3 regions of the Cobetia sp. 5-25-4-2 genome follow, and region 3 is predicted to be linked to each of the others. Evidence: predicted binding sites of a transcription regulator. Region 3 holds the regulator's gene; each other region holds the start of a gene.
The links. The regulator sigma-54, encoded in region 3, starts transcription at its own class of promoters, with help from an activator protein. The targets are predictions, from matches to a motif close to TGGCACNNNNNTTGCTNT.
Positions count from the first base shown of each region.

Region 1: a site for sigma-54 is predicted at 5,089-5,106, ahead of HXS65_RS03920 (aminomethyltransferase family protein). Genes of this name have one in related genera too.
Region 2: a site for sigma-54 is predicted at 8,342-8,359, ahead of urtA (urea ABC transporter substrate-binding protein). Genes of this name have one in related genera too.

Region 1 is NZ_BLWK01000001.1:908,414-919,131, reverse strand. Features, by position in the region: gene HXS65_RS03940 (FMN-binding glutamate synthase family protein) at 241-1,581, opposite strand; gene HXS65_RS03935 (protein glxC) at 1,596-2,282, opposite strand; gene HXS65_RS03930 (glutamine amidotransferase family protein) at 2,282-3,199, opposite strand; gene glnT (type III glutamate--ammonia ligase) at 3,317-4,651, opposite strand; gene HXS65_RS03920 (aminomethyltransferase family protein) at 5,338-6,483, shown strand; gene HXS65_RS03915 (XRE family transcriptional regulator) at 6,813-7,523, shown strand; gene HXS65_RS03910 (LysR family transcriptional regulator) at 7,599-8,585, opposite strand; gene HXS65_RS03905 (aspartate aminotransferase family protein) at 8,736-10,085, shown strand; gene HXS65_RS03900 (CoA-acylating methylmalonate-semialdehyde dehydrogenase) at 10,205-10,718, shown strand, end outside.
Region 2 is NZ_BLWK01000011.1:1,285-12,002, reverse strand. Features, by position in the region: gene ureC (urease subunit alpha) at 1-680, opposite strand, end outside; gene HXS65_RS16660 (urease subunit beta) at 797-1,126, opposite strand; gene ureA (urease subunit gamma) at 1,138-1,440, opposite strand; gene HXS65_RS16650 (urease accessory protein UreD) at 1,483-2,379, opposite strand; gene urtE (urea ABC transporter ATP-binding subunit UrtE) at 2,391-3,137, opposite strand; gene urtD (urea ABC transporter ATP-binding protein UrtD) at 3,215-4,042, opposite strand; gene urtC (urea ABC transporter permease subunit UrtC) at 4,039-5,208, opposite strand; gene urtB (urea ABC transporter permease subunit UrtB) at 5,212-6,864, opposite strand; gene urtA (urea ABC transporter substrate-binding protein) at 6,999-8,273, opposite strand; gene HXS65_RS17700 (helix-turn-helix domain-containing protein) at 8,646-9,077, opposite strand; gene HXS65_RS16615 (Ig-like domain-containing protein) at 9,687-10,718, shown strand, end outside.
Region 3 is NZ_BLWK01000001.1:123,089-133,806, reverse strand. Features, by position in the region: gene mlaE (lipid asymmetry maintenance ABC transporter permease subunit MlaE) at 1-458, opposite strand, end outside; gene HXS65_RS00595 (ABC transporter ATP-binding protein) at 455-1,387, opposite strand; gene HXS65_RS00590 (calcium/sodium antiporter) at 1,671-2,615, shown strand; gene HXS65_RS00585 (KpsF/GutQ family sugar-phosphate isomerase) at 2,841-3,809, shown strand; gene HXS65_RS00580 (HAD family hydrolase) at 3,936-4,505, shown strand; gene lptC (LPS export ABC transporter periplasmic protein LptC) at 4,505-5,188, shown strand; gene lptA (lipopolysaccharide transport periplasmic protein LptA) at 5,287-5,865, shown strand; gene lptB (LPS export ABC transporter ATP-binding protein) at 5,868-6,608, shown strand; gene HXS65_RS00560 (RNA polymerase factor sigma-54) at 6,936-8,384, shown strand; gene hpf (ribosome hibernation-promoting factor, HPF/YfiA family) at 8,984-9,292, shown strand; gene HXS65_RS00550 (PTS sugar transporter subunit IIA) at 9,302-9,772, shown strand; gene rapZ (RNase adapter RapZ) at 9,869-10,718, shown strand, end outside.

The sequences.
Region 1 (10,718 bases), 790 kb from region 3:
ACCACCAAAGAAAGCGCCTCACCGAAGGGTGAGGCGCTTTGATAACTCAATATCGTCAGGTCATATTTTTCTACATCAACCGGAGCAGAGTTCTTGTCATTGCGACATTTTGCCTGGACAACATTGCGGCGATCTTGCTGACAAAAGGCTTCGCAGCTTTGCCATGACAATCATGCGCAATGGCAGCCATGCACGATCGCTCTCATGCGCAATGGCACACGCACGATAGAGATCGTGCCATCAGTAACCGCCCTGGCCCGGCACCCAGTTGGTGCCCGCCAACGGAACACGTGCCATGGCGGCCGCTTCCACATTCAGGGCGACCAGATCTTCCGGCTCCAGATGATGCAGGTGTGACTTGCCACAGGCACGTGCCAGGGTCTGGGCTTCCAGCGTCAGCACGCGCAGGTAGTTGGCCAGACGCTTGCCGGCCGCGACCGGGTCCAGTCGCTGGCTCAGCTCCGGGTCCTGGGTGGAGATACCGGCCGGACACTTGCCATCCTGGAAATCGTCATAGAAACCGGCGGCGGACCCCAGCTTCTGATACTCCTCGGCGTAACGCGGATGGTTGTCGCCCAGCGCGATCAAGGCGGCGGTACCGATGGCCACGGCGTCGGCACCCAGCGCGATCGCCTTGGCGACATCGGCGCCGTTGCGAATCCCGCCGGAGACGATCAGCTGCACTTCACGATGCAGGCCCATTTCCTGCAGTGCCTGAGTGGCCTGGGGGATGGCGGCCATGGTCGGAATGCCGACATGCTCGATGAAGACATCCTGGGTGGCGGCGGTGCCGCCCTGCATGCCATCCAGCACGATGACATCCGCGCCCGCCTTCACCGCCAGCTTGACGTCGTAGTAGGTGCGGGTCGCGCCGATCTTGACGTAGATCGGCACCTGCCAGTCGGTGATCTCGCGCAGCTCGGCAATCTTGATCGCCAGGTCATCCGGGCCGGTCCAGTCCGGGTGGCGACAGGCGCTGCGCTGGTCGATGCCCTGCGGCAGAGTGCGCATGCCCGCGACTCGCTCGGAAATCTTCTGCCCCAGCAGCATGCCGCCACCACCGGGCTTGGCGCCCTGCCCGAGCACGACTTCGATGGCATCGGCCTTGCGCAGGTCATCCGGGTTCATGCCGTAGCGCGACGGCAAGTACTGATAGACGAGGCGCGAGGACTGGCCGCGCTCTTCCGGGGTCATGCCGCCATCGCCGGTGGTGGTGGAGGTGCCGATTTCCGAGGCACCACGCCCCAGCGCTTCCTTGGCCTGGGCGGACAGGGCACCGAAGCTCATGCCGGCGATGGTCACCGGCGTGCTGATCACCACCGGCTTCTTGCCATGGCGCGTGCCAAGCACGACTTCGGTCTCGCACTTCTCGCGATAGCCTTCCAGCGGGTAGCGCGACATGCTGGCGCCGAGGAACAGCAGGTCGTCGAAATGCGGCACCTTGCGCTTGGCGCCCCAGCCACGGATATCGTAGATCCCTGTTTCCGCCGCGCGCTGGATCTCGTGGATGACATCGCGGCCGAAGGTCGCGGATTCGCGCAGTGCCGGGTTGTAGGGCTGTGTTTGAGTCTCGTCGGTCATGTTGGGCATCCTGATCAGTAGGCTGAGGCGTTGTCGACCTTGAAGTGATAGAGCTGACGCGCAGATCCGTAGCGCGTGAAGCTGGCCGGGTCTTCATCGATACCGGCACTTGCCAGCAGCTCCGCCAGTTCTTCCAGGTGCTCGGCACGCATGTCCTTGGCGATGCAGTCCGCGCCCAGCGATGCGACCGTGCCCTTCACGTAGAGTCGCGCTTCATAGAGCGAATCGCCGAGGCCTTCACCGGCGTCGCCGCAGACCACCATGCGTCCCGCCTGGCCCATGAAGGCACTCATGGCCCCGATGTTGCCCTTGACGACGATATCCACGCCCTTCATCGAGATGCCGCAGCGCGCCGAGGCATTGCCTTCGATGATCAGCAGGCCGCCGTGGGCGGTCGCGCCCGCGGACTGGGAGGCATCGCCCTTGACCCGCACGCAGCCGGACATCATGTTTTCCGCCACCCCGACCCCGGTGTTGCCGTGGATGGTGACGCTGGCCTTCTGATTCATGCCCGCGCAGTAGTAGCCCGCGTGGCCATCGATATCGACACTGATGTCGTCATTGATGCCGCAGGCGATGTTGTGGGCGCCGTCGGAATTGACCACTCGCCACTCACGCGCGTCCTTCAGGATGTCGGCATCGTGCAGGGCCTGGTTCAATTCGCGAAGCCCATCAACGGCCAGATCGTGAGTCTTCATCATTACGCGGCCTCCGAACGGGCGGTGTCTTTTTCCCACAGGTACAGGCGGCCGGGTTCCGGCTCCCACACGCGGGCATCCTTGATGCCCGGCAGACTGGCCAGGGCACGGTATTCCGAGGCCATGGCCACGTAGTCATCGGTCTCGGCGATCACGGCAGGCTTGCAGGCGATCGGGTCACGCACCACGGCGAAGCCATCACGGGTGCCGATGGTGAAGGTGAAGAAGCCATCAAGGTCCTTCAGGGCGCCGGTGATCGCGGCTTCCAGGCTGTCGCCCTGCTCCAGACGCCAGGTCAGATAGCCAGCGGCGACTTCGGAATCGTTGTCGGTCTCGAAGCTGATGCCCTCACGCTTGAGCTTGGTGCGCAGCCAGTTGTGGTTGGACAGCGAGCCATTGTGGACCAGGCACAGGTCACGCCCGGTGGAGAACGGGTGGCTGCCCTGCAGGGTCACGGCGCTTTCGGTCGCCATGCGGGTATGGCCGATGATGTGACTGCCCTGCATGCCCTTGAGACCATAGAGGCTGGCGATATGGGCCGGCAGGCCCACCGCCTTGAGGATCTCGATGCTCTGCCCCACGCTCAATACGCGAATCTGCGGGGCACTGTCGGCAAGCCAGCTGCGCACGGCACTCTCTTCCCCGGCGATCTTGAATACCGCGACACTGGCATTGCTGAACCAGTCCGCCACCGTGCCGACCTGCTCGCCCAGGCCCTTGGCGATCGCGTCCCAATCCTCATCGACACCATCGCTCTGCAGCGTCAGCTTGATGCCAGCGTCAAATTCGTCGCCATAGATGGCGAAGCCAGCGCTGTCCGGGCCGCGATCGGTCATCGCGATCAACATCGGCTCGAACAGCTCCCCCAGGCGCGATTCCAGCGCCGGGTTCTTGAGATAAAGCCCTACGATTCCACACATGGTGATGTCCTCTCACGGGCAGGAGGCGTCTCCTGCCTGATGTCTTGAGCGTGGTGGTGACAGTGGCGACCCTCGTCTGACATGACCCGCGAGATCCGCGAGCGCCGCCGGATGAGATCAGAAGAATTCGGCGTAGCGCTGGACTTCCCAGGCACTGACCTGCGCGTTGTAATCCAGCCATTCCTCGCGCTTGAGGCGCATGAACTCGGCGCAGATCCCCTCGCCCAGGCTCTCGCGCAGAATGCTGTCCGCCTCGAGCGCATCGATGGCCAGGGCCAGATTCTGCGGCAGCTTCTCGATGCCCTTCTCGGCGCATTCGCTCGGGGTCAGCGAGTAGAGATTGATGTTGTGGGGCGTGCCCGGGTCCAGCTTGCGCGCCACGCCATCCAGCCCCGCCGCGATGATGGCGGCGTGCACGAGATAGGGGTTGCAGCCGGCGTCCGGCAGGCGGAACTCGAGGCGACCGTAGGGCACACGCACCATGGCCGAGCGGTTGTTGTCACCGTAGGCGATGAAGACCGGCGCCCAGGTCGCGCCGCTGGTGCTGCCGCCGCCGACCAGACGCTTGTAGGAATTGACGGTCGGCGCGGCAAAGGCACACAGCGCCGGGGCATGCGCCAGCAGACCGCCGAGGAAGTGATACGCCAGCGGCGACAGGCCCATGCCCTGGGAATCGGAGTCATCGCCGAACAGGTTGCGGCCGGTGTCATCACACACGGACAGGTGGAAGTGCATGCCGTTGCCCGGGCGGTCCGCCAGGGGCTTGGGCATGAAGGAGCACACCATGCCCAGGTCATTGGCGATCTCGCCGGCGGCCATGCGCACGAAGGTGAAGCGGTCTGCCGAGGTCAGCGCATCGCTGTAGGTGTAATTGATCTCGAACTGGCCGTTGGCGTCCTCGTGATCGATCTGATAGACGTCGAAGTCCACCGCCTGCAGCGATTCGACCAGACGCTCGAGGAATTCACGCGAACGTGACAGGCCCTTGTAGTCGTAGCAGGGCTTGGCGAGGGTATCGCTCTCATCCACCGGCAACAGCTCACCCGCTTCCCCCCGGCGGAACAGTGAGAATTCCGGCTCCAGCCCGCTATTGAGTGTCCAGCCCTTCTCCTTCATGCGCTCCAGCTGCTTGAGCAGTACCACACGGCTGTCGTTGGCGAACGGTTGCCCATTGACGTAGCCATCACAGGCCAAGCGCGCATAGCCCGGCTGCCACGGCACCAGGCACAGCGAGTCCAGATCGCCACGCGCCATGAAGTCCGGCCCCTCCGGCGACATGCCGAGACCACTGACGGCGAAGCCGGCAAAGCCGGCGCCCTTCTCGACCACATCCATCAGGCAATTGGCCGGCACGGACTTGGTCTTGGCAGCGCCATGAATATCCACGAACTGCGCCAGCAAGTAGCGAATATCGTGATCCTTGATGAACTGTTGCGCCTTTTCGGGTGACATCTGGGTTTCCTCTGAGAGCGGACCGGGTTCCATCTCCCTCGACACTGTCTGCCACCCCGGGAAACCTGACCCCTTGTGGTGACACGCCACGCCAAGATAGCGGATGAAACGAGTTTTTGTGATTCCTGCTGGTCAACTTTATTTCCCCCAAAGAAAAGCATGCAGCATGCCATTTCGTCAGCTGTCGCCCTGAACTTTTCATCAACCTACTGTTTTGCATGGAAATTTATTTTCCATAGGCGTTTTACCCCACAGGAAACTTCAGGTGATTCTGAGTGAAATCCTGCCGGTTTCTCGAAATAGGCATCATTTCGGTGCCCAAAGCCCCCTCTTCGCACCAGCATGACGCAAAGCGCTGATATTCACGCCCGAATTCGTGCTGCCAATCGCCGCCTGACTCGCTCCAGGGTTGCCGTGGCCATGGCCTTTGACGGAATTGGCAAGCCCCTTGCTTAACCATGAGGAATGTTTCTTTCCTTTCAAGAATCGACGCTCATGCGATCAGGCAAGGCAAGCAGCAGGCACAAGCCCTTGTGAAGCGCCTGAAGAGGCGCCTGAAGAGGCAACAGAACAACAACACCTCCTGCGGCGGATGCGCGTCTTGCGCGCCATCTCCGCCAGCACCAGCAGGACTACGGCACCACCCACTTACGCTAGGCAGCACGACTCACAGGAGAAAGGGACGCATGGCGAATTCATGGCGCATCTCGGCATTGGCCGAACAACACCGCAAGCTGGGCGCGGAGCTGGAAGACTGGAATGGCATGGGCACTGCCTGGAATTACGCCGTCTCGGACACGGCCGATGACCACGAGACCATCCGCACCCGCGCCGGTCTGATGGATGTCTCGGGACTCAAGAAGATCCACTGCAATGGCCCGCACGCCCAGGCCGTGCTGGATTACGTCACCACGCGGGACATGTCCAAGCTGTATCCGGGCAAATCGGTGTATGCCAGCGTCTTGAATGAGGCCGGCAAGTTCGTCGACGACTGCATCGTCTATTGCCTGGCGCCGAACTCCTACCTCGTGGTGCACGGCACGGGCACCGCGAATGAAATGCTGGCCAAGAGTGCCCTGGGGCGCGCCGTCAGCCTGACCTTCGATGACGACATGCATGACATGTCACTGCAGGGGCCGGTCGCGGTGGATTTTCTGGAGCGTCATGTGCCGGGCATCCGTGAGCTGCGTTACTTCCACCATCTGCAGACCCAGCTGTTCGGCTACCACGTGATGATCTCGCGCACCGGCTACACCGGCGAGCGTGGCTACGAGATCTTCTGCAAGGCCAAGGACGCTCCCTCTCTGTGGGAACAGATTCTCGAAGATGGCGCCGACATGGGCATCAAGCCGTGCAGCTTCGGCACCCTTGACTGGCTGCGGGTCGAGAGCCACCTGCTGTTCTACCCGGCGGACAATTCCGAAACCTACCCGTATCCCGACCAGCCGGTGGGCGATACCCTGTGGGAGCTGGGCCTGGACTTCACCGTCTCGCCGGGCAAGACCGAATTCCGTGGCGCCAGCGAACACTTCGCGCTGCAGGGCAAGGAGCGCGTCAAGGTCTATGGCGTGCTGTTGGACTCGAAAGACGTCGCCCAGATCGGTGACAAGATCTACGCCGACGGCAAGTGTGTCGGTGTCATCACCCAAGGCATGTACTCGCGCCTGAGCGATCGCTCCATGGCGCTGGCACGTCTCGAACCCGGCTATGCCGAGCATGGCACCCCGCTGACCCTCAAGACCGGCACTGACGGAGAGACCAGCCTCTCGGCCATCAGCCATTCCCTGCCCTTCGATGACCCGGAAAAGGCCAAGCGACTGGCGCGCGGCTGAGCACACGCACCATGTCGGGCACTGCAAGACCTGCAGTGACAACCGGGTGAAGTGGCAGGACGCATTGCGAACGCAAGACGCAAGAGGCCTCCTCGACGTGACGTCGAGGAGGCCTCTTGCCTCACACCCAGTCCAGGTGATTGAGAAGGACTCTCGAAAGGTACTCCCGCCCCCTTGGCAGACATCAAGGATGAGGGTTGACGGCAAAGTTGGTAATGTCACGCCATACCCCGCTCGCGAGCCGATGCGCCGCATGCCTCACAAGGGCATGCCGCGTCCTCGCCGGCCATCCCCTTCCCATTGCCACCCTCTCCGCTACAGGAGTCATCATGCCGCGAAAATCCCCCGCTCCCTCCGAGAAGTCGGAACAGGACAGCTCCGACACTCTGCCCCGTGAACCAGCGACCGACCCCGCTGCGCAGTCAGAGAGGAAAGACACCATCACGGCGGCAGCTGACGAGACGCGTCTCGGACTTGAGCAGCACATCGCGCGCGCGCTCAAGCAGCAGCGTGTCTCGCAGGGCTACAAGATTTCCGACGTCTCGCGTATCGCCGGTGTCAGCCAGGGCATGATCAGCAAGGTGGAGAACGCCCAGGTATCCACCAGTCTCGATACCCTAAACAAGCTGTGCAATGCCTTGAGTCTGCCGATCTCGAAGCTGTTCAGCGATTACGATGTCAATGGGCGTGGTGCCCAGCACATCAAGGCCGGGCAAGGCATGCAGGTGGTACGCACCGGCACGGAAGTCGGCCATGCCTATCAACTGTTGAGCTACAAGCAGGGCCCCAAGAAGCGCTACGAACCCTTCCTGATCACCATGGATGATGCCAGCGAAGTCTTCCCCAACTTCTGCCATGCCGGGCATGAGTTCATCTATCTGCTGTCAGGACATCTCACCTATCGCCACGGTGACAAGTTCTATCAGATGGGCCCCGGCGACAGCCTGGCCTTCGATGCCGGCGTTCCGCATGGCCCCGAGAAGTTGAACGAGGTCCCGATTCAGCTGCTGTCGATCATTCACTACGACGACAACGAATAGGTCACCCGCTTCACCGCGCCTGATGACCCCGACAGTCTCCCCGCCCCTGGATGGCCCACTTCCCCTGATGGTGGTTCATGACCGGCCCTCCTGGGTAGATGGCGCTTTCCGTGTCGGTGTCGCCTGGCGCAGGGCGTCCAGCTCGGTCAGATAACGCTCCAGCACCAGATTGGGCGCGCGGCTCTTGCGCGTGATGGCGCTGTAATAGGTGACATAGGAGTTGGCCACCGGGCTGAGCGCCTGCATCTGGCCATCGCGCACCCAGCGCTCGGCATAGTGGGTGGGCAGATAGCCGAGATAACGCCCGGAGAGCACCAGAAAGGCGATGCCCTCGCGGTCGGTCGCCGAGGCGGATGCCCTGAGTGGCTCATGCAGCGTCTTGATCGTGGGTGTCTGCGCGTAGGCAGGCAGCACGGCATCATGCTGGCGTATTTCCTCCTGCCCCACCGGGCGTCCGCGCGCGCGAGTGTCGCCTTCCCGGGGCTCGCGAAACAGCACATGGCCCCGCGCGCAGTAAAGGCAGGAGGTTTCCTCGTAGAGCGAGCGATACTCGAGTCCCGGCAGCGTCTTGAGCGTCGGGATCACGCCGGTATGCAATCGCCCATCCAGTACGGCACGTTCGATCTCATTGGGCGGGATCATGCGGATGTTGATCTTCACTTCCGGACCGTGCTTCTTGAGTGCGCTCAGGGCGTGAGTGATGTGCATCTCCGGCATGGTGACCAGGTTGTCGGTGATGCCGATGTTCAGCTCGCCCTTGAGCCAGGCGTGCAGTCCGTTGATGCGCGTGCGAAAGCCTTCCGCCGCTGCCAGCATCTGCATCGCGGCTTCATGGACGTCTCTTCCCTCATTGGTGAGCGCGAAACCACTGCGACCCCGCTGGCAGAGCTTGAGGCCAAGCCGCGTCTCCAGGTCACTCATCGCCATGCTGATGGCGGAGCGACTGATGTTGAGCTCGATCTCGGCCGCCGAGAAGCCGCCGCATTCCACCACCTTGCGAAAGATGCGCAGCAAGCGCAGATCGGCATCGCCAAGCTGTCCTCTCATGCCGTCCTTGCGCATGGTCTGCCCTCCTGAGTTCCACGACATGGAAAGTTAAGTAAATGCTTTCCTGAAGATAAAGACAACGGCATTTATCTTATCAAAAGGGCTTTCTAATCTAGCCAGACAGGAACCGAGATCCAACAACAACAGCACTCTTCGGGAGACATCATGACCGCCTTCGACACATCCCCTTCCGCCCAGGCAGGATTGAGCAAGGAACAACTTGACGCCTACTGGATGCCCTACACGGCCAATCGGCAGTTCAAGCAGGACCCGCGCATCATCACCAAGGCGCAGGGTGCCTACTTCACGGATTCCCGGGGACGCCAGATCTTCGATGGCCTGTCGGGTCTCTGGACCTGCGGTGCCGGCCATTGCCGCCCGGAGATCGCCGAAGCGGTCAGCGCACAGCTGCGCGAGCTGGATTACGCGCCATCCTTCCAGTACGGCCACCCCAAGGCCTTCGAGCTGGCACATCGCATCACGGGACTGATGCCCGAGGGGCTGGATCACGTCTTCTTCACCGGCTCGGGTTCCGAAAGCGCCGATACCTCACTGAAGATCGCGCGCGCCTACTGGCGCAAGAAAGGCAAGCCGACCAAGACCAAGCTGATCGGTCGTAGCAAGGGCTATCACGGCGTCAACTTCGGGGGCTTCAGCGTCGGCGGCATCGGCGCCAACCGCACGCTCTATGGCCAGGGGGTCGATGCCGACCATCTGCCGCATACCCTGCTCAAGGAAAATGTCTTCACCCCCGGCATGCCCCAGACCGGTGCCGAGCGCGCCGATGAGCTGCTGGAGCTGATCGCGCTGCATGATGCCTCCAACATCGCGGCCGTCATCGTCGAGCCGATGGCAGGCTCCGCCGGCGTGCTGCCGCCGCCAGTGGGCTACCTCAAGCGACTGCGCGAGCTGTGTGACCAGCACGATATCCTGTTGATCTTCGATGAGGTCATCACCGGCTTCGGGCGCATGGGCGCCATGAGCGGCGCCGAGGAATTCGGTGTCACACCGGACATCCTCAATGTCGCCAAGCAGCTTACCAATGGCGCGGTGCCGATGGGTGCCGTGGTCGTCAAGGGCGATATCTACCAGACCTTCATGGACAACGGCGGCGCCGATTACATGATGGAGATTCCCCACGGCTACACCTACTCCGGCCACCCTGTGGCGTGTGCCGCGGCACTGGCGGCCCTCGACGTGCTCGAGAATGACCAGCTCATCCCCCGTGTCCGTGAACTGAGCCCGGTCTTCGAGAAGAAGCTGCACGAGCTCAAGGGCACTCGCTATATCAGTGACATCCGCAACTACGGCCTGGCCGGTGCTCTGCAGGTCGAGGCCTATCCCGGCGAGCCGGCGCGGCGTCCCTACGAGATCGCCATGCATTGCTGGAAGGCCGGCTTCTATGTGCGTTACGGCGGCGACACCATCCAGCTGGGTCTGCCGTTCATCACCGAGCACGATGAACTGGATCGTCTGATCAATGCCCTGGGCGATGCCTTCGCCGCACAGGACTGATGATCGACGCTTAAGACTGACAATCACGTTCAGGACTGACAATCACGTTCGGACTGGCGATCGACGCCAGCCCCATCACTGCCCTTTTTCTTGCAAGTCATTTCATGGAGCCCACAACAATGAAAACGCTCGGTCACCTCATCAACGGCAACCTCGATCACAGCGAAGGCCGTACCCAGGACATCTTCAATCCCTCCACCGGTGAGGTCGGCGGTCAGGTGCGCCTGGCCAGCAAGGCGACCGTCGAGGAAGCCATCGCGGCCGCCGCCGCCGCCTTCCCGGAATGGCGCAACACGCCGCCGATCAAGCGCGCCCGAGTGATGTTCCGCTTCAAGCAGCTGCTGGAAGAGCACGCCGACGAGATCGCTCGCCTGATCGGCCAGGAACACGGCAAGATCTGTCACGATGCGCTGGGGGAACTCCAGCGCGGCATCGAGAATGTCGAATATGCCTGCAGCGCCCCGGAACTGCTCAAGGGTGAGCACAGCCGCAATACCGGCCCGGGCATCGACTCCTGGAGCGAATTCCAGCCACTGGGCGTCGTTGCCGGCATCACGCCGTTCAACTTTCCGGCCATGGTGCCGCTGTGGATGTACCCGATGGCGATCGCCTGCGGCAACACCTTCGTCCTCA
Region 2 (10,718 bases), on a different contig from region 3:
GAGGCCGGCGACGTGCCCCAGTCTTCATGCAGCTTGAGGCCGATCACGCCGGCCTCGATCTGCTGCTCCAGCCCCTCGGGCAACGAGGCATTGCCCTTGCCGAGCAAGCCGATGTTCATCGGCAGGCTGTCCACCGCCTGCAGCATCTTGCCGATATGCCAGGGCCCCGGCGTACAGGTGGTGGCATTGGTGCCGGTGGCAGGCCCTGTCCCACCGCCCAGCATGGTGGTGATGCCGCTCATCAGCGCCTCTTCCACCTGCTGGGGGCAGATGAAGTGGATATGCGGGTCGACACCGCCGGCAGTCAGGATCTTGCCCTCGCCGGCGATGATCTCGGTGCCCGGGCCGATCACGATATCCACGTCAGGCTGGGTGTCGGGATTGCCGGCCTTGCCGATGGCCGCGATGCGCCCAGCCTTGAGACCGACATCCGCCTTGACGATGCCCCACCAGTCCAGAATCAGCGCATTGGTGATCACGGTATCCATCACGCTTTCATCAGCGCGCTGACTCTGGCCCATGCCATCGCGAATCACCTTGCCACCGCCGAACTTCACTTCTTCCCCGTAATGGGTGAAATCCTTCTCCACCTCGATCCACAGTGCCGTGTCGCCCAGACGTACGCGGTCACCAGTGGTCGGGCCGTACATGTCGGCATAGGCCTGTCGCGTTATCTTCATGGGTTGCCTCTTGATCCCGGAGTCTCTATCTCTGAGCTGCAGTTGCTGAGCGAGCTCCGAGCTGAATGCCTGTCAGTGCCATTGCCTGACACATTGAGCTAAAGGGCGTCGCTCGCTCAGCGCTCGACACTGCCGTCATCCTTGAGCTGTCCCATCACCTCGCCACGGAAGCCATAGATATGGCGACTGCCGGCGAAGGGGATCAGCGTGACGTCACGCGTCTGCCCGGGCTCGAAGCGAATCGCCGTGCCCGCGGCGATGTCCAGGCGCTGCCCGAGAGCGGCCTCGCGATCGAACACCAACGCCGGATTGGCCTCGGCAAAGTGATAGTGCGAGCCGATCTGGATCGGTCGGTCACCGCGATTGCCGACCGAGAGCGTGGTGCGCAGGCGGTCCTCGCAGAGAGAGATCTCGCCGTCCGCCACCTGATATTCACCGGGAATCATCATTGCTCACCTCACACGATGGGGTTGTGAACGGTCACCAGCTTGGTGCCATCCGGGAAGGTCGCCTCGACCTGCACCTCGGGAATCATCTCGGCGATGCCTTCCATCACGTCATCACGGGTCAGCACCTCTGCCCCGCGTCCCATCAGCTCAGCCACGCTCAATCCTTCGCGTGCGCCTTCCAGAATCTCGGCGCTGATCAACGCGATGGATTCCGGATAGTTGAGCTTGAGGCCCTTGGCCTTGCGGCGCTCGGCCAGCAGTGCTGCGGTAAACAGCAACAGCTTGTCCTTGTCTCTTGGCGTCAGTTCCATGTCGTGGCTCTTGTGGTCGTCATTGCGTGGGGGCTCTCGAGGTCAGGTCAGCCAGATTCGCGGCACCTGTGCCTCGCGCCCGGTCATCAAGGGGCGCAGGATCTGCCATGCCTGCTGGCACAGTGCCCAGGCCTCGTTGCGTTCATGGCCGAGATAGCGCAGCAGTAGCACGCCCTCGCGGCGTGTCACCGCCCATCGTGGAGAGGCAGGCATCGCCTCGCGCAGGGCCTCGATGGCCTCCGGCTCATCTGCAAGCCCGACCGCCCACAGCGTGGCCTGGACACTGCAGCCACCCTGCCCCCAGCGCCCCATGAAGCGCGGATGCAGCGGGTCCAGCGACTGGCGCTCGATCCACACTGGCTTACCGTCACGCGTCAGGCGGAAGCGTTGTTCCAGATGGCCGCTGACAAAGGGCAGCTCACCGACGGGCCGGCCGAGTGCCAGCACTTCCCAGCCCAGACAGCGAGCATTGCCCTCAAGCTCGAGAGTGGTGGTCTGCTCGCCGCGCGAGCCATTGAAGGCCAGCGTTTCCTGAGGCAGCCATTCCAGAATGGCGCCGTTGGCGACCTTGAGATGGGTATGCTGGCCCCAGGCCACGCCATTGCGATCCGCCTTGTAGAGCTTGGCGGCCGCAGGCGTGGTCAACAGCACCTGCGCACCTTCCTCGACCTCTGCCGAGATATGCAGCGCATCACCACTGACCAGCCCACCGGGGGGATGCAGCAGATAGACATGGCAGCATCCGTGGCGGCCTTCCGGATAGAACGGCCGCTGCACGCGCAGCGGGCCGTGATGACGCCGACGCGTCAGGCGCGTGATGGGGCCTGCGCCATCGCGGGTGTCGGTCTCGAAGCGCAGCGCCAGCGAGGCCTGCCACTGACGCTGATCATCGAAGCGATGGCCGGACGCGACATCCGTCGCGCCGTCTGCGGAAATCATGCGCTGGATCGTCATACGGTCAGGTGCTGCTTGATCAATTCATCGGACAGCGCCGCGATCTCGCCTTCGGCCACCCGCCGGCCGCGATCCATGATCACGAAGCGATCGGCGTACTTGCGCGCGAAGGGCAGCTTCTGCTCGACCAGCAGCACCGTCAGGCCGTCTTCCTTGATAAGCCGGCGGATGACCTCGCCTATCTGGGCGACGATATTGGGCTGGATGCCTTCGCCGGGCTCATCGAGGATCAGCAGCCGCGGCTCGATCACCAGCGCGCGGCCGATGGCGAGCTGTTGCTGCTGGCCGCCGGACAGGTCGCCCCCGCGCCGGTGACGCATCTCCTTGAGCACGGGAAACAGCTCATAGATGCGCTCGGGAATCTGACGCAGCCCATCACGACGTACGGCCAGCCCGGTGCGCAGGTTCTCTTCCACCGTCATCATCGGGAAGATCTGACGCCCCTGGGGGACATAGCCGACGCCCAGGCGGGCGCGCTCCTCGAGCTTGCGGCGTGTCAGATCAAGCGGCTCGAGGCCACTGGCATCGCCACTGCTGCTCTCACCACTACCGCCCTCGGCGCGATACAGAAGCTTGCCGTCGCGGACGCTCTCCTCACCCATGATGCATTTCATCAAGGTGGTCTTGCCGACGCCGTTGCGGCCCATTACGCAGGTGCATTGGCCGGCGGGAATCTCCAGCGTGAGATCCCACAGCGTATGACTCTCGCCGTAGAACTGATTGAGCGACTCGATGCTCAACAGCGGCGCCACGTCATTCGTCGCCGGGTCATGGGTCGGCGATGCGTGGGGCATCGGGGTATCGGTCATCTGCGCTTGCGTCATCCGTCACTCTCTCCCAGGTAGACCTCGACGACCTTGGGGTCGCTCGATACCGCATCCATGCTGCCTTCCGCCAGTACCGAGCCCTGATGCAGCACCGTGACCTTGCGCGCGATGGAGCGCACGAAGCCCATGTCGTGCTCGACCACCACCACCGACTGGCGTCCCGCCAGGCTGGTCAGCAGCTCCGCGGTGCGTTCCATCTCCTGCTCGGTCATGCCGGCCACCGGCTCATCGACCAGCAGCAGACGCGGTTTCTGCATCAACAGCATGCCGATCTCCAGCCACTGCTTCTGGCCGTGGGACAGGATGCCCGCCTCGCGCGCATGCCATTCCTTGAGATGAATCGTCTGCAGCACTTCCTCGATCCGATCCCGAGTCTCGCCGGTCATGCGCGCGGTCAGGGTCGGGAAGATGCGCTTGTCGGTGGCCATCGCGAGTTCGAGATTCTCGAACACGCTGAGCGCCTCGAAGACGGTGGGCTTCTGGAACTTGCGACCGATGCCCAGGGTGGCGATCTCGGGCTCACTCATGTGCAGCAGATCGTGGCGGCTGCCGAACCACACCGAGCCACTGTCGGGGCGCGTCTTGCCGGTGATGATGTCCATCATCGTGGTCTTGCCGGCGCCGTTGGGGCCGATGATGCAGCGCAGCTCACCATCGTCGATGGTCAGGTTGAGGTCGTTGATCGCCTTGAAGCCATCGAAGCTGACACTGACATCCTCCAGATAGAGGATCGGCCCGTGGGTCACATCCACCGGCGAGACACGTGGGGTCAGGAAGTCGAACACGCGATCCCGCGTGGCCATCTCTTTCAACAGGCTCATGCCGTGGCCTCCTGCTCGGTGGGACGAGTCGCGTTCGTCGGATCAATCTTCGCCTTGGACGACGAGCGCCTGCCCCAGCCACGCTGGGCGAACAGGCCGGCGATGCCCTTGGGCAACAGCACGGTGACCAGCACGAACAGACCGCCGAGAGCGAACAGCCAGGCGTCCGGCATGATGCCGGTGAACACCGTCTTGGCGTAATTGACGATCAGCGCGCCCAGCACGGCGCCGTAGAGCGTCGCGCGGCCGCCGAGCGCCACCCACACCACCACCTCGATGGAGAACAGCGGCGAGAACTCGCCGGGATTGATGATGCCGACCTGCGGCACGTACAGCGCCCCCGCGACCCCGGCCAGCATCGCCGAGACCACGAAGATGAACAGCTGCACACGTTCGACGCGATAGCCCAGAAAGCGCGTGCGCGCCTCGGCGTCGCGACAGGCGATGCTCAAACGCCCGAGCTTGGAGCCGACGATGCCACGACACAGCAGATAGCCGAGCCCCAGCGCCACACCACTGGCGATGAACAGCGCGACGCGCATGGCATCCGTGCGCAGATCGAAGCCCAGCATGTCCTTGAAGTCAGTCAGGCCGTTGTTGCCGCCAAAGCCCATCTCGTTGCGGAAGAACGCCAGCATCAAGGCGAAGGTCAGCGCCTGGGTAATGATGGAGAGATAGACACCGGTGACGCGGGAGCGGAAGGCGAGGAAGCCGAACACCAGCGCCAGCAGCCCCGGCGCCAGCAGCACCATCAGGAAGGCGAAGGCCGGCATGTCGAAGCCCTGCCAGAACCACGGCAGCTCCTGCCAGTTGAGGAAGACCATGAAGTCCGGCAGCTCCGGATTGCCATACACGCCGCGGTCGCCCACCTGGCGCATCAGGTACATGCCCATGGCGTAACCGCCCAGCGCGAAGAAGGCCCCGTGGCCCAGGCTGAGGATGCCCAGGTAGCCCCAGACGAGATCCACCGCCACCGCCAGCAGCGCATAGCACAGGTACTTGCCCAGCAAGGTGACGGTGAAGGTGCTGACATGCAACGGGTTACTCTCGGGCAGCAGCAAATGCAGCAGCGTGACCGCGAGTACCGACAGTGTCAGGACTGCCAGGAATATCTGGGTGGAGCGCTCCGTGAAGGGGCGCGCCAGCCAGGAACGTGAATCAGGCATGGATCAACCCTCCGCGGCGCGGCCCTTCTGCGGGAAGAGTCCCCGCGGGCGCTTTTGAATGAACAGGATGATGAACACCAGCACCACGATCTTGGCGAGGACCGCACCCGCCCAGGGCTCGAGGAACTGATTGAGCAGTCCCAGCGACATGCCGGCCACCAGCGTGCCCCACAAATTGCCGACCCCGCCGAACACCACCACCATGAAGGAGTCGATGATGTAGTTCTGGCCCAGGTTCGGCCCGACGTTGGTGATCTGCGAGAGCGCGACTCCGGCCAGGCCGGCAACGCCGGAGCCGAGTGCGAAGGTCATGATGTCGACACGCGTCGCCTTGATGCCCATCGAGCGTGCCATGGCGCGATTCTGGGTCACCGCCCGCACCTCGAGTCCGAGACGGGTGCGGCGCATGATCAGCATCAGGCCGGCGAACACGAACAGCGCGAAGCCGATGATGTAGAGGCGATTGAGCGTCAATGACAGCGCCTCGTTGATCATCAGCGAGCCGCTCATCCACTCCGGCGTGACCACGATGCGATTCAGGGGCGAGATGGTGGTACGCACCAGCTGCTGCAGGATCAGGCTGATGCCGAAGGTGGCCAGCAAGGTCTCCAGCGGACGCCCCTTGAGGTGCTGGATGACGCTGCGCTCGATGATGACGCCCACCGCCGCCGCGACCAGAAAGCCTGCGGGAATGGAAAGCAGCAGTGCCAGTCCCGGCTGCCCGGGCAGCAGCTGCTGCATGCCCCAGGTGGTGTAGGCGCCCAGCATGATCAGTTCGCCATGCGCCATGTTGATCACGCCCATGACACCGAAGGTGATGGCAAGCCCGATGGCAGCCAGCACCAGTACCGAGCCCAGCGAGAGGCCGAAGTAGAGCGTCTCGAGCCCGCTGTTGAGCTTGAGCTTCTGCTCGATACCGGCCAGTGCTACCCGGGCGGCCTTGGCCAGCTGCGGGTCATCACTGGCCGCGGCACCATTGATGGCGGCGATCGCGGCGGCATTCAGGCTGCCGGATAGCGTCTCCAGCGCCGCAGGGTCGCCATTGGCTTCCAGCTGCTGGATGGCGAGCGCCTCCGCCAGGGTGGCGCGGATATCAGCATCGGCTTCCTGCTCGATCAGGCTTGGCAGCCGCTCGGCCATGGTCTCATCGACACTGCCGCGCAGGCCGCGCGCCGCCGCGAGCCGGACCTCGGCCTCCGGGGACAACAGGTCGATCATCGACAGCACGCCATCGATGTGGCCGCGCAGCGAGTTGTTGCTGCGCAGTGTCTCGAGCTCACGCCGCGAGACCTTGCCGGCGGAGTCGCCGGACAGGGCGTCGGAAACGGCCCATTCGCGGCCGCGATTGTTGTCGATGATCAGGAAGCGCTCGCCGCTCTTGAGGCGAGCCAGCTTGCTTGAGGAGAAGGCTTCCAGCCAGCCACGCGCGCGCTCATCGCCGCTCACGGCGATCTCATCGATCACGGCCGGCTTGGCGGGGTTGCGCGCCTCGGCAAGTCGGGTCAGCAAGGTCTGGGCAGCGCTGTCAGACAGACGCGCTGACTGCCCAGTCGCGGATTCGGACTGGGCAGCGGCAAACAGGGGGAATGACAGAAGACAGATCAGCAGCATCCTCTGCCAGCACCAGCGGAACATCGTTGAAACGGAGATAGACATCAAGAAGGCCATCCATGGTGAACGCGCGAAGGCGTCATCAGTCTCCGAGGGCGTCGCGACCTCGGAGCCGACACTCAGTGAGGCGGCACGCAGGTTCACATGCGCGCCGCCTCACTCTCAGAACGTGCTACGCATCATTGCGTGGCGACGTTCTGTTGAGCCCCACAGGAATGGGTCACGACGTTGTAGTTGCCGCACTCCATCGGTTTGCGCCAGTCACTGATCAGGTCCTTGGAACCTTCCAGATAGTCCGACCAGGCATCGCCTGCCACGGTGGAGGGGGTCTGCCAGACGACGGAGAACTGACCGTTGTCCTGGATCTCGCCGATCAGCACCGGTTTGGTGATGTGATGGTTGGGCATCATGGTGGCGTAGCCGCCGGTCAGGTTGGGGACGGATACGCCGATGATGGCGTCCTTGACCGCATCAACCTCGACACTGCCCGCCTTGCGAGCGGCTTCCATCCACATGTTGAAGCCGATGTAGTGGGCTTCCATCGGGTCATTGGTGACGGCATCTTCCTTGCCGGTGTAGGCGATCCACTCATCGATGAAGTCGTAGTTGGTATCGCTGTCCACGCTCATGAAGTAGTTCCAGGCCGCGAGATGCCCGACCAGCGGCGCGGTATCGATGCCCGAGAGCTCCTGCTCGCCCACCGAGAAGGCCACCACCGGAATGTCCTCGGCATCGATGCCCTGGTTGGCCAGCTCACGATAGAACGGCACGTTGGCATCGCCGTTGATGGTGGACACCACGGCCGTCTTCTTGCCCGCGCTGCCGAAGGACTTGATGTCCGAGACGATGGACTGCCAGTTGGAATGACCGAAGGGCGTGTAATTGACCATCACATCCTCGTCGGCCACACCGTGAGACTTGAGGTAGGCGGCCAGGATCTTGTTGGTGGTACGCGGATAGACATAGTCCGTGCCTGCCAGCACCCAGCGCTCCACGCCCACATCGTTCATCAGATAATCCACTGCCGGAATCGCCTGCTGATTGGGCGCCGCCCCGGTATAGAAGACATTCTCCGAGGACTCCTCGCCCTCATACTGCACCGGATAGAACAACAGGCCGTTGAGCTCCTCGACCACCGGCAGCACCGACTTGCGCGAGACGGACGTCCAGTTGCCGAAGATCACGTCGACCTTGTCCTGCGCCAGCAGTTCACGTGCCTTCTCGGCGAACAGTGGCCAGTTGGAGGCCGGATCGACCACGACGGGCTCCAGCTTGCGCCCCAGCAGCCCGCCCTTCTCGTTCTGTTTCTCGATCAGCATCAACATGGTGTCTTTCAGTGTCGATTCACTGATCGCCATGGTGCCGGACAGTGAATGCAGGATGCCGACCTTGATCGGCCCCTCTTCCGCCTGAGCGACATTGGCCAGTGAGAAACCGACACAGGCGGACAGCATTGCGGCAGCGATTTTCTTGTTCACGACATTCCCTCGTGTCTTGTTGTACTTGTTATCCCGACTGAGGTAGTGCAATTGATGTGCCAGTCATAAGCAGGGGCGAACTGATGGAGGGAAACAGGGTGTCAGGAATCGGGCGCGCAAAGAGCGCACCAGTGCAGTGCATAATCATGAGGCACGCCAAGCACACCGCACCAAAATAGGCCGATCCACGACAATGCAGAGTCAACAAGGAATACCAAAGCCACTCGAGGCGAGTGAATGACCATTTTCTAGAATGGTTATGCAAGAAGGTCACTAGAGGGAACAGGAGGTGTAACAGGCTTCTCAGACAGTGGCAGCATGCCCGAGAAGACCATGATCTTCTCGGACTCATCCCTCAGGATGACTACCCTGAAACGTTTCTGAAGGAGGTGGCAAGCGCTGATGGATTTCCTTTCGGTATTTTCGCAATGTCACCAGGCTGATGGATTTACCATGCTCAACCTCGAAGTAGAACTGCACCTTGCAGAGATCTCCTGAGTATCTCTCAAGCAGATGCTTTATCGCAGCTCTATCTACTGCAGAGAATTTTGGAGGACGACCAGGTCTGGGCCTGTCCTCCAACATCGCCCACCGAGTCACTTTCCACCTATCAATCCAATTGACAATCGATTCTTTTGTCACCCCCAATCGAATTGCCACCACCTTGGCACTGATGCCCTCATCCACAAGTAGAAGTGCCGTGGCTCTCAATGCCTTCTGCTTACCTCTATGGGTATTCCTGAACGCCTCAAGACAAGTTCTTTCATACTGACTCAGCATTGATGAAATTCCCCTTTCAGCATAATACTCATGCCATTTACCACCTATCACCATATGGCAGAACAGTATCTATTTTTGGATTCTACTAACCCATAAACCTCTGTCTTTCCTCTTCACTGTGTCGCCACCTCGGCGGAACAGTTGGACATGGATAATACCCACCAGGCACCAGCCACAGGCTATACAAGGTGTAAATATCTGTAAAACGTTTTATTATCGTTTAACTATAGAGCAGAAAGATTAATCTTCAAGTACTACGCATCTCATGCTTTTGGCCAAAAATCATCACCAGCCAATTCATCAAAAATCGAATGAATGAAACACAAAATACAAAATCAGTTACTAAAAAGATACGTTATGGAAAACACATACACATCATCGCGACATTTTGCGGCACGAGATTCTCAACATTACAAACACGAGGCAATAGATAAATAAAACCTACTACTCATTAAACGGTAGATAAACAATCGCTTCTGAACAAATGATCCTCACCCTATCGCTTTGTGCAATAACTGCGATAACCCTCAGTAGATTTGACGCAGATCAATATTTAAGATCACCCCTAACAAAGGAATCAAAAAGAAAAACTGCAAGGGAGAATCATCTATGCCGGTCAATGCCAAGGTCGCAGGACACAGCGGTCTGTCCTTACAGGACACTGTTCTTCGTCAAGTGCGTGAAGTCAGACTCAACGAAGCATCCGATGTGTCATTGGATATATCACCCGACGAAATCGCAGGTCTGTCTCGCTCGGGTGATGACCTTGTCCTGACACTGCAGAATGGTGAAGTCATTACCCTGGACGGCTTCTATATCGATCCACAGGAAGAAAGCCACCTGTATCTTCAGGGTGATGACTTCGCTGGCGATATCTACCGCATCGACATGGCCGGCACGTCTCCCGGCAATATCCCCTACGAAGCCATACCAGTAGAAAATACGATTGAGTCCGCTTTTCTGGCCACAACATTGGGCGCATCAGGAACGACTCTGGCGGCACTCGGCGTGATAGGTGCTACGGGCCTGATGATCGGTGGCACCAATTCAGGTGGTGGTAGCCAGGATGATGATACGCCCAGCCCGTCCAATGCCCCGGACGCTCCCGAGATTGTGTCAATCGTGGATGACGTGGACCCTGTCACAGGCGAGCTGGCTTCTGGCGACAGCACCGATGACACGACTCCGACCCTGACAGGTACTGCCGAAGCCGGTAGCTCAGTCGCCATCTACGACGGCGAGACCTTGCTCGACACCGTCACCGCGGATGCCGACGGCAACTGGAGCGTAACGCTCAGCGACCCGCTGGCCGAAGGCGATCACAGCCTCACCGCGGTGGCGACCGATGCCGCCGGCAATGAGAGTGATCCGTCAGAGGTCATTGAACTGGCCGTCGATACCACCGCCCCCGAAGCTCCGGTACTCGAAGAGACCGACGGCGAGACGCTGACCGGTACCGGCGAGCCGGGCTCCACCATTACCGTCACCAATGGGGACGGCGATGTGCTTGGTGAAACGACCGTCGATGCCAACGGAGACTTCAGCCTCGAGCTGACGCCAGAACAGGAAGACGGCACCGAGCTGACAGCAACTGCCACCGATGATGCCGGTAATGAAAGCGACGCTTCTGCCATTGTCACC
Region 3 (10,718 bases):
AGCCGCGGAGCGACGATCCGCTTGAGGGGATCCACGCCGATCATTTCCATGCTGGTGAGCTGCTCGGTCGCCTTCATCAGGCCGATCTCGGCCGTCAGGGCAGAGCCGGCGCGCCCGGCGAACAGCAGCGCCGCCACGACCGGGGCCAGCTCGCGCAGCAGCGACAGCGACACCATCTGGCCAAGCGCCTCCTCAGCACCGAACCCGACCAGAATGGTATAGCCCTGCAGGGCCAGCACCATGCCGATGAACAACCCCGACACCAGCACGATCGCCAGTGACAGTACGCCGACGAAGTGCATCTGACGCACCCAGAGGGAGAACCCCTCACGGGATGGCAGGCCGACGCCCGCCTGCGCCAGCAGCATGCCGGCGCGGCCGATGGCAGAGATCACCTCGATGGTGCTGCGCCCCAGCGAGGTGATGGCCCCCAGCGGGCCACGATTCAGACCGCTCATGCTGATTGCCCTCTCTGTGAAGTGCCACTGGCCGCTTCTCTGCCATCGAGAATGTCGCCGGCGAAATCCGGCGCGGGATAGTGGAACGGCACCGGTCCATCCGGCTTGCCGTGGATGAACTGGGCCACGCGCGGGTCCGCCTCGGCGTTCAGGGCTTGTGGCGTGCCCTGCGCCATGACCTTGCCATCGGCGATCACATAGACGTAATCGGCGATGGTCAGCGTCTCCTTGATATCGTGAGAGACCACCACCGCCGTCATGCCCAGCGCATCGTTGAGGCGACGGATCAGATTGACCAGCACGCCCATCGAGATGGGGTCCTGACCGGCGAAGGGCTCGTCGTACATGATCAGGTCCGGATCCAGTGCGATGGCGCGTGCCAGCGCGACACGCCGCGTCATGCCACCGGAGAGCTCGGCGGGCATCAGTTCACGCGCCCCACGCAGCCCGACGGACTCGAGCTTGATCAGCACGATGTCGCGGATCATCGCCTCGGGGAGATTGGTATGGACCCGCAACGGGAAGGCCACGTTCTCGAACACGCTGAGATCCGAGAACAGCGCACCACTCTGGAACAGCATGCCCATGCGACGACGCATGCGGAACAGTTCGCGCCGCGACAGGGCATGCACATGGTGACCGGCGATATCCACACGCCCGGCGGACGGGGTCAACTGCCCCCCGATCAGCTTGAGCAGCGTCGTCTTGCCGGTACCGGAGGGCCCCATGATGGCGGTGATCTTGCCACGCGGAATCTTCAGGTCTATCCCGGAGAAGATCTCGCGCTCTCCACGGGTGAAGCGCAGGCCTTCGACACGAATCAATGCGTCGTCGAGGTCGATGTCAGCGGAGCCACGGCGAGAGGATGGCGATGCATCAGCGCCGGCCGTAGCGGTCGCTGTAGCAGCCTGACCGGGTAATTCAGTCATAGAAGCATCCGCTGTGAGGGAGTCACGACACTGGCCATGGGCAATCCGTCGCCTGGCACTGTGCCGCGAGTCCGAATCTTGGAGTTCATGGATCACGTCATTCGGGAATCAAGTTAGTTAGCGAACATCGTATCCGAACCCGCCCCCTCACTACCAGTCCGTTGCAGGGTCCATCGCATCCCGCAGATGCGATCCCTTGCCTTGCAATGCCTTGGGGGGATGCGTTTAATGGCGCGGTCACTGGCGACAAGCCGCTGCCCTGCCTCCTGCCCCGAGAGTTCCGATGCTATATCCCATCCTCGCTGTCATCCTTGGCCTGATAGGTCTTGTCTGGAGCGCCGATCGCTTCGTCGAAGGCGCCGCCGCTACCGCATGGCGAGCTGGCATGAGCAAGCTGCTCATCGGGATGACCATCGTCTCCATCGGCACTTCGGCGCCGGAGATCGTGGTCTCGATCATGGCCTCGCTTGACGGCACCCCCGACATCGCCACCGGCAATGCTCTGGGGTCCAACATCGCCAACATCGGTCTGGTGCTGGGCGTCACGGCGCTCATCGCTCCCATCCCGGTGCATTTCGGCCTGGTGCGCCGTGAACTGCCGCTGCTGCTGGCCGCGACGGCACTGGGGGGCTATGCCCTCTCCAACAGCGGGCTCGAGCGTCTGGATGGCCTCCTGCTGCTGGCACTGCTGGTGTTCACGCTTGTCTGGCTGTTCAAGGTCGACTCGCCGAGTGACGCCGAGAGTCAGGATGACGTCCCCGAGATGAGCGCCGGACGCGCCATCTTCTGGCTGCTCTTCGGTCTGGCGGTGTTGATCGCCAGCTCACGCGCGCTGGTCTGGGGCGCCACCGATATCGCCCAGGCACTCGGCGTCCCCGAACTGATCATCGGCCTGACCGTCATCGCCATCGGCACCAGCCTGCCAGAGCTCGCGGCCAGCGTGGCCAGCGCACTCAAGCGCCATCACGACATCGCCATCGGCAACGTCATCGGCTCCAACCTCTTCAACATCCTGGCTGTCCTGCCGGTACCGGGCCTGCTGGCACCGGGGCCGGTGGATGGCAGCGCCATCAGTCGCGACTACCCGGTGATGCTCGGCCTGACCCTGATGCTGGCTGCCCTGCTCATCTGGCAGCGTCGCGGCCGCATCGGCCGTGGTCCGGGGCTGGTGCTGCTGGCCTGCTACCTCGGCTACACGGCCTGGCTTGCCATCAGCCTGACTCGCTGACGCCTGTGGGCGGACAGGCCGGAACGATCAGGCCATCCGCCCCGTGTCAGCATCACGCCCGAGCCGTTGCAGCGCGTGAGTGACGCCTCTCTCACGTACCTTGAGTCCTGGCCACACACAGGCAACAATCTGAACATGACCAAGTCCTCCAGAATCCAGCCCGCCACCTCCGACATGTCTTCCACTGCCGATGATTCGCCCTCCAGCGGCCGCGATCACGCCGCCATGCAGGCGGATTTCCGCGCCAGCGCCCGACGCACCTTCGCGATCGAGGGCGCCGCCATCGCGGCACTGGAGCACCAGCTGGATGCAGAGTTCGATCGTGCCTGCCAGCTGATGATGGCGACCAAGGGCCGGGTGATCGTCACCGGCATGGGGAAATCCGGCCATATCGCCAGCAAGATCGCGGCGACTCTGGCCAGCACCGGCACGCCGGCGTTCTTCGTGCATCCCGGCGAAGCCAGCCATGGGGATCTCGGCATGATCACCTCGTCGGACACGGTGCTGGCACTGTCCAATTCCGGTGAAACCGCCGAAGTCACCGCCCTGCTGCCACTGCTCAAGCGCATGGGGACGCCGCTGGTCTCGATGACCGGCAAGCCCGGCTCGACGCTCGCGCGTGATGCAGACGCACACCTGGACACCAGCGTCGCCCAGGAGGCCTGTCCGCTGAACCTGGCACCGACGGCCTCCACGACCGCCGCACTGGTGATGGGGGATGCGCTGGCCGTGGCACTGCTGGAAGCCCGCGGCTTCACCGCCGAGGAGTTCGCACTCTCTCATCCCGGTGGCAGTCTGGGGCGGCGACTGCTGCTGCGCGTGCAGGACGTCATGCATCAAGGCGATGCCCTGCCACGCGTGGCGCTGGGCAGCCCGCTGCGCGATGCGCTGCTCGAGATCACCCGCCAGGGCATGGGTTTCACCTGCGTGATCGACGAGGACGAGCATCTGGTCGGCGTCTATACCGATGGGGATCTGCGCCGCACCCTGGATCAGCACGGCGATCTGCGTGCGCTCAAGGTCGATGACGTCATGACGCGCGGTGGCAAGACCATCCGCTCAAGCATGCTGGCCGCCGAGGCGGTGCGCATCATGGAAGAAAACCGCATCAGCGTTCTGGTAGTCTGTGACGAGGATGAGCACCCGATCGGCGCCATCCACATGCACGGCCTGCTGGCCAGCGGCGTGATCTGAACTCCCCCGCGGGATTGCTGTCTCTGCACGACAGTCCCGTGAGTCTGGCGAGGGCAGCACGCAGCCGTTGGCGGTCGTCGCCTACAGGAATGCGTCACGCATGCACGGAATGCGAGGAGAAAGACCATGAATGACATCACTTCCCTGGCGGAGGACTACCCCCAGGACATCATCGACCGCTCACGTCGCGTGCGCCTGCTGGCGCTGGATGTGGACGGCGTGCTGACGGACAACCGGCTGCAGTACGATGCCAATGGCGTGGAAACCAAGAGCTTCCATGTCCAGGATGGCCACGGCCTCAAGCTGATCCTGCGCAGCGGTATCCGGGTCGCCTTGATCACGGGTCGCAGCTCGCCGATGGTGGAACGTCGCGCCAAGGAGCTGGGTATCCAGGACGTCATTCAGGGCCGCGAGGACAAGCTGGTCGCGCTGACCAACCTGTGTCGCGAGCACGATATCGCGCTGGATGAGGTGGCCTACTGCGGAGATGACCTGCCGGATCGCGAAGCCATCCGTCGCGTCGGCCTGGGGGTCAGCGTTCCCAACGCCATGCCCTATGTGATGAGCGAAGCCAACTGGGTGACCACGCGTCAGGGCGGTGATGGTGCCGTGCGCGAGATCTGTGATCTGCTGCTCAAGGCACAGGGCCACTGGGCCTCGGTGCTGGATACCTACCTGCAGGAGTCGCGCGCCTGATGCCACGTCTGCCCCGTCCCTCTCCGCGCCTGTGGCTGATGCTGCTGCTCCTGCTGGTCGGCGGCGTCATGGCCCTGATCGAGCAGCGCAACAGTCTGGAGTCGACAGTGAATGTCGACGCCAGCAGTGATGAGCCGGATTACTATCTCGACGGGGCTGACATGACACGCTTCGATGCGCGGGGAGTGTCGATCCAGTCGATGACCTCCCCGCACATCGAACACACGCCAGGCGATGACGTGACGCGTGCGCAGGCACCGAAGATCCGGACCAACGACAGCGAAGACCGTCGCTGGTACGCCACGGGTGACAGTGGCGTGTTGAGCGCCGGCGGCGACACCTTCACCCTCGAGGGCAATGCCAGACTGCGCCAGCCTTCGGATGCCTGGACACTGGACACCGACGTGCTGCATTACAGTCGTGAGCAGAACCGTGCCTGGAGTGACGTGCCGGTGGTGATCACCCAGAATGGTCAACGCGTCGAGAGTGACCGCTTCAGCGCTGACCTCTCTCAGGATTCCGCCCAGCTGGAAGGCCGCGTCCGCAGTACCCTGCAACCCGGCAAGGGCAAGAGCGATGCCGCCCGGGAAGCCGAGACTCTCGACACCGGCAATGACACCACCCGTGACGATGATGGCCGCGTCTCCAGCACCTTCGATGCCGCGCCGGCCAAGGATCAGTGAGCGCACCCCTGCATGCGCCGAATCCTCTCTCCCCGATTTCCGCTTCACGATGGCCTGAGTGATCGTGAAGCCTTACCAGTTCTGCCAAGGAGCACTCCATGACTTCAACGACTCTCACGCCCTTGACGGTCTGGCGCCAGACACTCAGACCCGGTGTCATGGCCCTTGGCCTGGCACTTGGCATGACGACGCTTTCCCCGACCGCACTGGCGCTGGACAGCGATGCCAACCAGCCGATCAACATTGCCGCCGACTCACTGTCACTGGATGACAAGGCCGGCACGGCCACCTATACCGGTCGCGTGGAAATGCGCCAGGGCAGCATGAAGCTGGATGCCGCGCGCGTTGACATCAGTCGCGCCGACAGCGGCGAGATTTCCCTGGTCAAGGCCACCGGCCAGCGCGCCTACATGGAGCAGAAACCCGATACCGACGAGCGACTGGTCAAGGGCTGGGCGAATACCATTCGCTACCACGCGCTGGAGCGCCGGGTGGAACTGGTCGGCGATGCCCGTCTGGAGAAAGGCGACGACACCTTCGAAGGCGGCTACGTGGAATACTTCCTGGACAAGCGCCAGGTCAATGCCAGCAATGGCACCGATGCCTCATCCTCCGAGGGGTCACGCGTCCACATGACCCTGACGCCACGTGGCGCCAATGCCAGCAAGGACCAATGAGCATGACTGCTGCCAGCCCACGTACCCTCAGCGCTCGTCATCTGGCCAAGGCCTACAAGGGTCGCAAGGTCGTCAAGGACATCTCGCTGGAAATCCGCCAGGGTGACATCGTAGGCCTGCTGGGCCCCAACGGGGCCGGCAAGACGACCTCGTTCTACATGATCGTCGGCCTCGTGCGCTCGGATGCCGGTAGCGTGACCATCGATGACCACGACTTGTCCGGCGCCGCCATGCATCAGCGGGCTCGCGCCGGCATCGGCTATCTGCCCCAGGAAGCCTCGATCTTCCGCAAGCTCTCGGTGTCCGACAACATCATGGCGATCCTCGAGACGCGCAAGGACCTGGATCGCAACGGACGCAAGGCACGCCTGGAGGAGCTGCTCAACGAGTTCAGCATCACGCATATTCGTGACAGTGCCGGCATGAGCCTTTCCGGCGGGGAGCGCCGCCGCGTGGAGATCGCTCGCGCACTGGCCACCGAGCCGGACTTCGTGCTGCTCGATGAGCCGTTTGCCGGCGTGGACCCCATCTCGGTGGGCGAGATCAAGAGCATCGTGCGCCAGCTGCGTGACCGCGGCATCGGGGTGCTGATCACCGATCACAACGTGCGCGAGACACTCGACATCTGCGATACCGCCTACATCGTGGGCGATGGCCAGATCATCGCGCATGGCGACGCCGACACCATCCTCGCCAACCAGCAGGTGCGTGATGTCTACCTGGGCCATGAGTTCAAGCTCTAGCCCGAGAGTGCCGTCAGCCTGGTAAGAGCCGTCAGCCTGACGAGAGCTGTCCGACCTCCCCTGCTCTCACCAGCAACCGCCACTTCCTGCTTCACTGTCGGGGTCTCATTCCCCGCCCCCCTCACGCAAGCGCCTCGACATGCGCTTGCGTGATCTCCCCGTGAACCCTCCTGCTCTGCCACACCTCACTCGAATGCATGACGTCCATACCACCTTGGTGGCAACATGGCATGCAAGTTGCTTGAATATTCTCGACTGCCCCTTGTCAGTGCCCCGACCCACGGTATAGCGTAGATGCACGTTCCTTTGCCGTGAATGACAGACCCCATGAAACCCACCTTGCAGCTTCGACTCGGCACTTCCCTGACCATGACCCCGCAACTTCAGCAAGCGATCCAGCTGCTGCAGTTGTCGACGCTGGACCTGCGTCAGGAGATACAGCAGGCGCTTGAGTCAAACCCCATGCTGGAGCTTGACGAGGAATACGAGTCGCTGGATGTCGCGGAGACACAGGACAAGAGCGAGATCTCCACCTCCGAGACCAACAGCGAGATTCCTGAAGAATACCCTCTCGACAGTGACTGGTCGGACCTCTACCAGGATCACGCAGGCAGCCTGACCAGTTCCGGCAGCGGAAGCTCGAGCGAGGACGGACCGGACTTCGATCGCAACACCAGTGTCGAAAGCCTGCAGGACCATCTGCGCTGGCAGCTGGCGATGACGGACCTCGATGCGCGTGAACGGCAGATGGCGGAGAGTCTGATCGATGCGGTGGATGGGGCCGGCTACCTGAGCATGAGCCTGGACGAACTGGTCGATGGCCTGCGAGGTCAGGGACTGCCCGGCCTCAAGGCGTCGGAACTCGAGCAGGTCCTGCTGCGCCTTCAGCAGTTCGATCCCACCGGTGTGTTCGCTCGAGACCTGCGCGAATGCCTGCTGCTGCAGCTGGCCCTGCTGCCGGACGATCTGCCGCTGCTGGCCCAGGCCCGCCGTCTGGTGCGGCAGTTCCTCGAGGCACTGGGCAATGACGATCGCAAGCTGCTCAAGCGTCGCCTGAGCCTGGATGATGATGAGCTGGATCACGTCATTCGTCTGGTACGGGCGCTCGACCCGCGCCCGGCGTCCGCCTGGGGCGAGCCTGCCAGTGATTACGTCATCCCGGACCTGCTGGTCCGTCATACGCGTCACGGCTGGCAGGTCGAGCTCAACCCGGAAGCGCTGCCCAAGCTGCGTATCCAGCCGGAATATGCCGCCCTCATCAAGCGGGCCGACAAGTCCGCGGACAACACCTTCCTCAAGGACAATCTTCAGGAAGCCCGCTGGCTGATGAAGAGCCTGTCCTCACGCAATGACACCCTGCTCAAGGTGGGCCGCGAGATCATGGCGCGCCAGATCGACTTCCTCGAGCAGGGGGAAGAAGGCATGAAGCCGCTGATCCTCGCCAACATCGCGGAAGTGGTCGAGATGCACGAATCCACCATCTCGCGGGTGACCACCCAGAAATATATCCACACCCCGAGAGGCGTGTTCGAACTCAAGTTCTTCTTCTCGAGTCAGGTGGGTGGCAGCGGCAACGGTGACGCGCACTCCAGTACCGCGATCCGTGCGCGCATTCGCAAGCTGATCTCGGAAGAACCGGCGCGCAAGCCATTGTCCGACTCACGCCTGGTGGATCTGCTGGCCAGTGATGGCATCGAGGTAGCGCGCCGGACGGTCGCCAAGTATCGCGAGGCCATGGGCATCCCCTCCTCCAGCGAGCGCAAGCGCTTGGCGTGAGTCTCGACAACGGATACCCGCAAGCCAGTGGGCTCCACACGTCGGAGCGCTGATGCTCGCCCCCTTGCACCTGCCATCCTGGCATCATCTGCCAATCGGTCGTCTGAATACCGGTTGGCAATGCCTGTCCTTGCGACTGCGTGAGTGACTTCACGCCCCCAATTGCCTATTTTTCCAGCCACTTTTCTCCAGAGTGCTTTCTTTTTCCCTCACATCCCACGGACAGATAGCCAGAGGTCGCCACCGACTCCTGCCACACGAACGTCGACGTAAATGCTGACATTGGCCACAAACGGCCGGTTTCTCGAGCCCCATTCCGTCCGTGATGCGAGGCGATGCTCATGAAGAACCTGCTGATATCCCTCGCTGGGTTGAAGACAAGCCTTGCCCCACGATGCAGCGCAGCGTTGATCTTTGTTCAAAGCTTGGGCATTGTCGGGGTAGACGCTCGGTACACCGGCACCGCCGCTCTCGCCAGCAGATGATCGCCACGAGACCATGGCCGGAGTCAGAAAGTGGCCGCGCGTTCAATCAGGGTTTGCTCGCAGTCAAAAAGGGTTACAATTCAAAGGCAACCCGCTGGATAAAGGAGCGTGTCCATGCAAGTGAATATCACCGGGCATCATGTGGAACTCACCGATCCTCTCCGCGATTATGTCAACGAGAAGCTCGCTCGCCTCGAACGGCATTACGACAACATCACCAATGTTCAGGTGACACTGTCGATCGAGAAGGAACGCCAACAGGCTGCCTGCACCCTGCACGCCGCTGGCGCCGACCTCCATGCCCTGGCAGAAGACCCCAACATGTACGCTGCCATCGACGCGCTCGCCGACAAGCTGGACCGCCAGCTGGTCAAACACAAGGAAAAGTCCCAGGCTCGCTCTCAGGGCACCGGGACCCGTTGACCTTCTGCCATGACACTTGATCAGATCCTTCCCCCCGAGCGCACGCTCTACGGCGTCCCCGGGGGGAGCAAGAAGCGGGTGCTGGAATTCTTCAGCACCTTCATTGCTCAGAACATTCCCAGCCTGGACAGCCAGGAAGTCTTCTCGCGCCTGATCGGGCGCGAGAGACTGGGTTCGACGGGCATCGGCCACGGCGTGGCCGTGCCACATGCACGCAGTCCACACTGCAAGACCCCCATCGCGGCGTTCATGAAGCTCGGTGATCCCATCGACTTTGATGCCATCGATGGCGAACCCATCGATCTGCTGTTCGTGCTGCTGGTCCCCGAGGAGGCAGATGACACCCATCTCACTCTGCTCGGCCAGGTGGCGGAACTGCTCAACTCGCCCACCAACCGGGCAGCATTGCGCCAGGCAGACAGTCAGCGAGCATTGTTCGATGCCCTGACCTCGGCCATCGCCGAATTGCCGGCGCGCTGAACCTGCAAGCCCGGACTCGCTCCGGGCTTGTCGCTGACTGGCCTCAGGCACCCTCCGCTTTCACCTCATGCTGACCTCGCCCTGGGAGAGCACTCCATGAAGATCGTGATCATCAGTGGTCGCTCCGGTTCCGGCAAATCGATTGCCCTCCAGGCGCTGGAAGACATTGGCTACTATGCCATCGACAATTTGCCCGGCATGCTGCTGGCACCATTGGTCGAGCAGCTGGAAAAGGACAGCCCCACCCGCCGGCGCATCGCGGTCTCCATTGACGCGCGCAACCTCCCCGATGCCCTGAGTCGCTTCCCCGAACTGCTCGACAGCGTTCGTCAGAGCGGCATGGATGTGCAGGTCGTCTACCTGACCACGGACTCCCGTGTCCTGCTCGAACGCTATTCCGCGACCCGCCGCCGTCATCCTCTGACCCGTGACAATGACCGCACGCTGGCCGAGGCCATCGAGATCGAGCAGCAGACACTGGCCCCGATTCGTCAGAAGGCGGATCTGGTCATCGACTCGACCAACCTCAGCGTGCATGACCTGCGCTCGCGCATCACCGAACAGGTCGCGCAGCACAGCTCTCGTCATCTGACACTCACCTTCGAGTCCTTCGGCTTCAAGCATGGCGTGCCGACCGATGCCGACATGGTGTTCGATGCCCGCTGCCTGCCCAACCCCTACTGGGACATCAATCTGCGCAGCGATACCGGTCGTGATGACAGCGTGGCGGAATTCCTGCAGCGCTACCCGGACGTCAAGGCAATGCAGGATGACATCGCCGGCTGGCTGGAACGCTGGCTGCCCGCCTATCAGGCCAGCAATCGCAGCTACCTGACCGTTTCGGTGGGCTGTACCGGTGGCCAGCATCGCAGCGTCTATCTCTGCGAGCAGCTGGCCGAACATTTCGCCAAGCAGCTTCCGGAAGTGCGTCTACGCCACCGGGAAC